Regions from separate parts of the Rhizobium sp. 42MFCr.1 genome, predicted to be linked through region 3. Evidence: predicted binding sites of a transcription regulator. Region 3 holds the regulator's gene; each other region holds the start of a gene.

Region 1 (2,265 bases), on a different contig from region 3:
TTCAGGGGAGGGCGGCTGGGCATTTGTGGTCTTTCGCGACGATGCCGAAGTCGCCTCCGGTTTTGGCTGCGTCAGGGACACCGCCAGCAATGCGACCGAACTGGTCGCGCTGCTCGAAGCGGTGGCGTGGATCAACAGCAATGCAGCGGGGGAAACAGCCGTCGTCTGGTCCGACTCCGTTTACGCCGTCAAAGGCTGCAATCACTGGCGCCACATCTGGAAGAACAACGGCTGGAAGAAGATAAGCGCCAACGCGAAGGTCCGAAGCCGCACCATCGCAAATCCGGATTTTTGGAAGGCGATAGACGCTCAACTCTCGCGCAATCGCCTGCTGACGATCGCCTGGTGCAAGGGCCATTCGGGCCTTGCCGGCAACGAGCGCGCGGATGAACTCGCCGAGCGCGGCCGCCTGTCACGGCGTGGCAAGGGTATCCGATGAAAGTTGACCCAAGTCGGCCCGCGCGCGGAAGTGCAGGTTTCCGATAGGCGCCGCCGGCACGGATATCGCTCGCAGCTGTCCGAAACGCCTTGAGGCCAGGTGGCTGCACGCGCCGCCGTCGCCGTTGCCGCAATCAACTCTTGGCTTCGGCCCTCACGCCCATGGGTTCTTCGCCAGCTGCCATTCACCGGTCTCGTCAGGTTCGACGCGCTTGTTGCCGCGGTAGAAGATCGGCAGTCCGGTCTTCTTGTCCATGGAAAAGCGGCTGGGCGTGAACTTCTCGTCCTCGTGTCCGCGGATGGCGAGAGCGAGGGCCTCTTTGAACTTCCCGTCTTTGCACAGGCTTTTGAAGAGTGTCTGGTCCATCGCTTTACTCCACTATCGTCGGGTCCCGGATTGCCTGCCATCGACTGGCGGTCCGGTCAACCGTCAATGGCGACAGGCCGGGGGTTGAAATCGCGAGGCGAGACGCCGACCGGCAGGCTCTTATCTTCAGGCAAACCGGCCGGGCTTCGTTATCCCCCAAAACTCGATTATGACAGTCCTTACATAAAACTGACATTGGAGCTTCATGAACCGGGACTAATGCACTCCCTCATATCGCATCTGGACTATGAGGAAGAGCATGATGTTCGAACTGAAGAATGTCACCCGCCGTTTCGGAAAGAAGACAGCTGTTGATTCCGTGACGCTCGACATTCCTCAGGGCCAGATGGTCGGCATTATCGGCCGTTCCGGCGCCGGTAAGTCCACGCTTCTGCGCATGATCAACCGTCTGCAGGAGCCGACGTCGGGCTCGATCCATTTCGCCGGCGTCGAGGTTTCCAGTCTCCGTGGCCAGGCGCTGCGCAACTGGCAGCGCGATTGCGCGATGATCTTCCAGCAGTTCAATCTCGTTCCGCGTCTCGACGTTCTGACCAACGTCATGCTCGGTCGTCTCAACCATCGTTCGACCACGATGAGCCTGCTCGGTCTTTTTAGCCGCGAAGAGCGCATCCACGCCATCGCTGCCCTTGAGCGTCTCGGCATCGAGCAGACGGCTTTGCAGATGGCCGGCACTCTGTCGGGCGGCCAGCAGCAGCGCGTGGCGATTGCCCGCGCCCTGATGCAGAACCCGAAGATGGTGCTCGCCGACGAGCCGATCGCCTCGCTCGACCCGCTCAATGCGAAGATTGTCATGGACGCGCTGCGCGATATCAACGAGCGCGAAGGCATCACCGTCATCACCAACCTTCATACGCTCGATACGGCCCGCAACTATTGCGAACGCATCGTCGGGATGGCCGCTGGCCGCGTCGTGTTCGATGGCAGGCCTTCCGAATTGACCGCCGATGCCGTCAAGCAGATCTACGGCACCGACAAGGATGGCGCCAGCATCGACGAGACGATGACCTCGACCTCGATCAACATTCCCGCGGCCGTTGCCGCCAATCAATCCGCCGGCTTGCAACCGCTGGCGCTGGCCGGTCTCTGAGAGGGGCGGCCTCGATCGTAAGCCCGCGTTATGGGCACCTTCTTCTAACCAGAGATCGCCGGGGACACCGGTCAATCAGGAGAGTACCATGTTGAAGAAAGCACTCTTTGCCGCGACGGCGCTGTTTGCGCTTGCCGGCGTCTCGCATGCCGCAGACCTCAAGGAATTCCGCGTCGGCATCCTCGGCGGCGAAAACGAAGCCGACCGCCTGCGCAACTACGCTTGCCTGGCTGACCACCTGAAGACCGAGTTCGGCTTCGAGAAGGTTTCGCTCTTCCCGGCTGCTGACTATGACGGCGTTATCCAGGGTCTGCTCGGCGGCACGCTCGACTTCGCGGAGCTCGGCGCTTCC
Region 2 (2,265 bases), on a different contig from region 3:
CGTCTCCAGCGGCGCCCCGAAGGTCGTCGGCCCGGTCCCTGCCTGGATGACGGTCTACGATGACAACGTCCTTGCCGATCTCGGATTTGCCGGCGATGTCAGCATCTCGGTCGATCGCGTGAAAGTCCGCAAGCGCTTCCTCGGTTGGGCGAATTTCGTCTTCGACACGCAGTCGCCGTTCTTCGACAAGCCGGCGACCGAGGTTATCAGCCTGATCGTTTCGGGTCCGGACCTGAAGCCCGGCCAGTCCAACCTGTCGCTTGCCTTCGATAATATCTGGCACAACAGCGCCTGGCAGCACGGCGACGTCTGGACCAAGCTGTTCCAGACCATCGTGATGGCCTTTTTGGGAACGCTGCTCGGCGCGTTGCTTGCTTTCCCGCTGGCCTTTCTGGCTGCGCGCAATATCACCCCGAACAAGGTCCTGAACCAGGTCCTGAAGCGGTTCTTTGATTTCCTGCGCTCGGTCGACATGTTGATCTGGGCGCTCTTTCTGACCCGCGCCTTCGGTCCCGGTCCCTTGGCCGGCTCCGGCGCGATTTTCCTCACGGAAACGGGCACGCTCGGCAAGCTCTATTCCGAGGGTCTGGAAAACGTCGACAACAAGCCGCGCGAAGGCATCAAGTCGACCGGTGCCTCCACCGTGCTCACCCATCGCTACGGCATCATCCCGCAGATCGTCCCGGTCTTCGTCAGCCAGACGCTCTACCAGTGGGAATCGAACGTACGCGGCGCAACGATCATCGGCGCGGTTGGCGCTGGCGGCATCGGTCTCAAGCTGTGGGAAGCGATGCGCACCAACGCGAACTGGGAAAACGTCGCCTACATGGTGCTGCTGATCCTGATCGTCGTGTTCCTGTTCGACATGGCGTCGAACGCCCTGCGTCACCGTCTGATGGGGACCAAGGCCTACTGAAAAAAGCGCGGGATCGTTCAGGACCATCATCATTCTGTCACGGAAATCTTTTAGCCGGAAGCCAGCTTGCGGTCGTGGTCAAATCACTGAAGACTGCGACCGCACTCCGAGCGATTCCCAGGATACGAGCCTTGCGCTACGCACTCTATTTCACACCGCCGAAGGATGACCCCTTGAACGGCACGGCCGCGCTCTGGCTCGGCCGCGATGCCTTCACCGGTGAAATTTATCCGGCTCCCGATTGTCCGGACCTGCCAGCCGCCGAGCAGTTCGAACTGACAGCCGATCCTCGCCGCTACGCTTTCCACGCGACGATCAAGGCACCGTTCCATCTGGCCGCCTCCGTCACCGAAAAGGACCTGATCCAGGTGGTCGAGGATTTCGCCGCCCGCACGTCCGCCTTCGACATTCCCGAGCTGGTGCTTGGGCAGTTGGGTAAATTCTTTGCGCTGGTGCCCGCTTTTCTGCATCCGCCGCTTCAGGATTTCGCCGCCACGGTGGTAAAATCCTTCGAACCGTTTCGCGCCGCGTTGTCGGATGCGGATATAGCGCGCCGCAACCCGGAGAAACTGAGCGAAAGCCAGAGGGCCAATCTGTTGCGCTGGGGCTATCCCTATGTGATGGATGATTTCGGGTTCCACATGACGCTGACCGGCCAGGTGCCGCAGGAGCGTGCAGGCGTGATGAAGGCCATTCTGGCGGAGCGTTTCGCCGCCTTTATCGGCCGCCCGCTCCCCATTAGCGGCCTTGCCGTTTTCGTCGAGGAGGCGCGGGGCGCGCCGTTCAAAGCCCATTCCTGGTGGCCGCTCGCCGGCGCTAAAAATTGAAAGACCATATTCGATGACCAAAGAAACAGTCTTCTCAAATGCCCGCATCGTTCTCGAGAATGAGATCGTTGAAGGATCGGTCCTCGTCCGCGATGGCAAGATCGCCGATATCTCGACGGGCAGTTCCCGCGTCGGTGAGGATTTCGAAGGCGATTATCTGATCCCGGGTCTCGTCGAACTGCACACCGACCATCTGGAAGGTCACTATTCGCCGCGCCCCGGCCTGCGTTGGCACAAGACGGCGGCAATCCAGGCGCACGACGCACAGATCGTCACCTCAGGCATCACCACGGTTTTCGACTGCCTGCGCATGGGCGCCGACGAGGACGGCGGCTTCGAACATGGCGAGATGCGCGAAATGGCCGATGCGATCCAGAAGGCCGAGCAGGAGGGCCGCCTGCGTGCAGAGCACCTGCTTCACCTGCGCTGCGAGGTCTCCGCCGACAACGTGCTGCAGCACTTCGCCGATTTCGAGAACGATCCCTATGTCCGTCTTGTCTCGCTGATGGACCACGCGCCCGG
Region 3 (2,265 bases):
GCGATCGTCACGATCGCCCGCCGCCAGCCGATGGCGGCCGATCTTCGCGAGATCATGGGCTCCATCCGCATCGCGGCAGACCTGGAGCGCGTCGGCGACCTGGGCAAGAACACTGCCAAGCGCGTCATTGCCGTACAGAGCGCCGGCGTGCCGCGCAAGCTCGCCCGCGGCCTCGAGCACCTGTCCGAGCTCGCCCTCGTCCAACTCAAGGAAGTCCTCGACGTCTACACGAGCCGTGCTGCCGACAAAGCAAAATCGGTCCGTGAGCGCGACGAGGAAATCGACGCGATGTACACCTCGCTGTTCCGTGAAATGCTCACCTACATGATGGAAGATCCGCGCAACATCACCAGCTGCACGCATCTTCTGTTCTGCGCCAAGAACATCGAGCGCATCGGCGACCACGCCACCAACATTGCCGAAACGATCTACTACATGGCCACCGGTGCCCAGCCGGAAGGCGAACGTCCGAAGGACGATACCGCCAACACCGTCGGCGCAGTCACTGAATAGTCATTCCGCGACCGCGCCCCCAGGAGACCGAAACGAATGATCCCTAAAGTAGCTGTCGTTGAAGACGAAGAAGCGCTGAGCGTGCTTCTCCGCTATAACCTTGAGGCCGAAGGCTTTGAGGTCGATACCATCCTGCGCGGCGACGAGGCCGAGATCCGGCTTCAGGAACGCACGCCGGACCTTCTCATCCTCGATTGGATGTTGCCGGGCGTGTCTGGCATCGAGCTCTGCCGCCGCCTGCGCATGCGGCCGGAAACCGAGCGCCTGCCGATCATCATGCTGACCGCCCGTGGCGAGGAAAGCGAACGGGTTCGCGGCCTCTCGACCGGTGCTGACGATTACGTCGTCAAGCCGTTCTCGACGCCGGAGCTTGTCGCTCGCGTCAAGGCGATGCTGCGTCGTGCCAAGCCCGAGGTGCTCTCGACGCTGCTGAAGTGCGGCGATATCGAGCTGGATCGCGAGACACACCGCGTTCACCGCAAGAGCCGCGAAGTCCGCCTCGGCCCGACCGAATTCCGCCTTCTCGAGTTCTTGATGGCATCGCCCGGCCGCGTCTTCTCGCGCTCGCAGTTGCTCGACGGCGTCTGGGGTCACGACATCTATGTCGACGAGCGTACTGTTGACGTCCATGTCGGCCGCCTGCGCAAGGCTTTGAACTTTTCCAACATGCAGGACGTCATCCGCACCGTGCGCGGTGCCGGCTATTCGATGGAAGCCTGATCCTTTCAGGCGAGAGCCTGAAAGGTCTTTCCAATACAACGAAAAACGGGCCCGCGAAGGCCCGTTTTCTTTATTCCTTATCCGGCTTCCGGGTCAGGCGACCCGGTTAGCGGCCTTGCGGCGCTCGTTGACCGGCTGGTAGGCCATGCGCTGATGATACGTGCAATACGGGGAAGAGTCCGGGGACTCGCAACCGCAGAAGTGGAAGTCGTCATTGAGCGGATCGCCGACCGGCCACTTGCAGGTGCGCTCGGTGAGTTCGGTGAGGCCAAGGCGGCGAGAAATCGGAACGATTACATTTGCGGCCGGACGGAAGCGGACTTCCTCCACCGTATCGATTTCGATCTCTTCCTTGAGCATCGTCGCGCCCTGTTGGCGGGTAACGGTGCGTGTGGTGATCCGCGAGGCGTAGTTCGTGGCGCGGGGCGCCGAAGTCGTGCGCTTGGGGGTTCTGACGGTGGTCGTCGAACCGCCGGCCTTGGCACGGCCGGGCAGACTCAAACGATGGACTTTACCAATGACGGCATTACGACTTACACCGCCAAGTTGTGCTGCGATCTGGCTGGCGCTCAGGCCTTCGGACCACAGCTTCTTCAGTTTTTCAACGCGCTCGTCTGTCCAGTTCATGCCCCTGTCTCCGCCTTATTAGCGTTGGTGTAGGCAGAATCCTTCACCGTTGCCACGGACGTATCCGAGGCAAGAAACGCTTACTCAAATTTTGGTGACTAGTTCCGCCGCATGCAGCCTAGTAATTGAGTTTTAACCTAGTGTGAGGCCGACTCCGTGACAAGAGTCGGTTGAATCTCGGGGAATCGATTTTCAAGTTTTCCCCAACTTGCTGGGCGTGAGAGTCATTTATGCAACATAGTTGTTGATAGGTCGAGCGCCTCGGGATGGCTGCTTGACGCATGCAGCGAAACCTCAGTTTTGTTGACATTGCAGTGCGAAAAGTAAATAGTGCTGCTCGCCGCCGAAAGGCGGCATTTTTAATTTTCCGGACCTGCTTTCCTTAGCCGGAGTCCGGCTGCTGAT

Evidence for each region. The regulator PhoB, encoded in region 3, activates phosphate uptake and scavenging genes when phosphate is short. The targets are predictions, from matches to a motif close to TGTCATNNANCTGTCAT.
Region 1: phnC (phosphonate ABC transporter ATP-binding protein) is a predicted target of PhoB. The motif match lies at 996-1,012, and genes of this name have one in related genera.
Region 2: C934_RS0103190 (DUF1045 domain-containing protein) is a predicted target of PhoB. The motif match lies at 941-957, and genes of this name have one in related genera.

The regions. Positions count from the first base shown of each region.
Region 1 covers NZ_KB897819.1:173,775-176,039, reverse strand. The annotation lists gene C934_RS0103220 (ribonuclease H family protein) at 1-439, shown strand, start outside; gene C934_RS0103215 (hypothetical protein) at 593-805, opposite strand; gene phnC (phosphonate ABC transporter ATP-binding protein) at 1,068-1,913, shown strand; gene phnD (phosphonate ABC transporter substrate-binding protein) at 2,002-2,265, shown strand, end outside.
Region 2 covers NZ_KB897819.1:169,393-171,657, reverse strand. The annotation lists gene phnE (phosphonate ABC transporter, permease protein PhnE) at 1-916, shown strand, start outside; gene C934_RS0103190 (DUF1045 domain-containing protein) at 1,048-1,743, shown strand; gene C934_RS0103185 (alpha-D-ribose 1-methylphosphonate 5-triphosphate diphosphatase) at 1,757-2,265, shown strand, end outside.
Region 3 covers NZ_KB897832.1:7,079-9,343, reverse strand. The annotation lists gene phoU (phosphate signaling complex protein PhoU) at 1-513, shown strand, start outside; gene phoB (phosphate regulon transcriptional regulator PhoB) at 550-1,233, shown strand; gene C934_RS0115790 (GcrA family cell cycle regulator) at 1,327-1,860, opposite strand.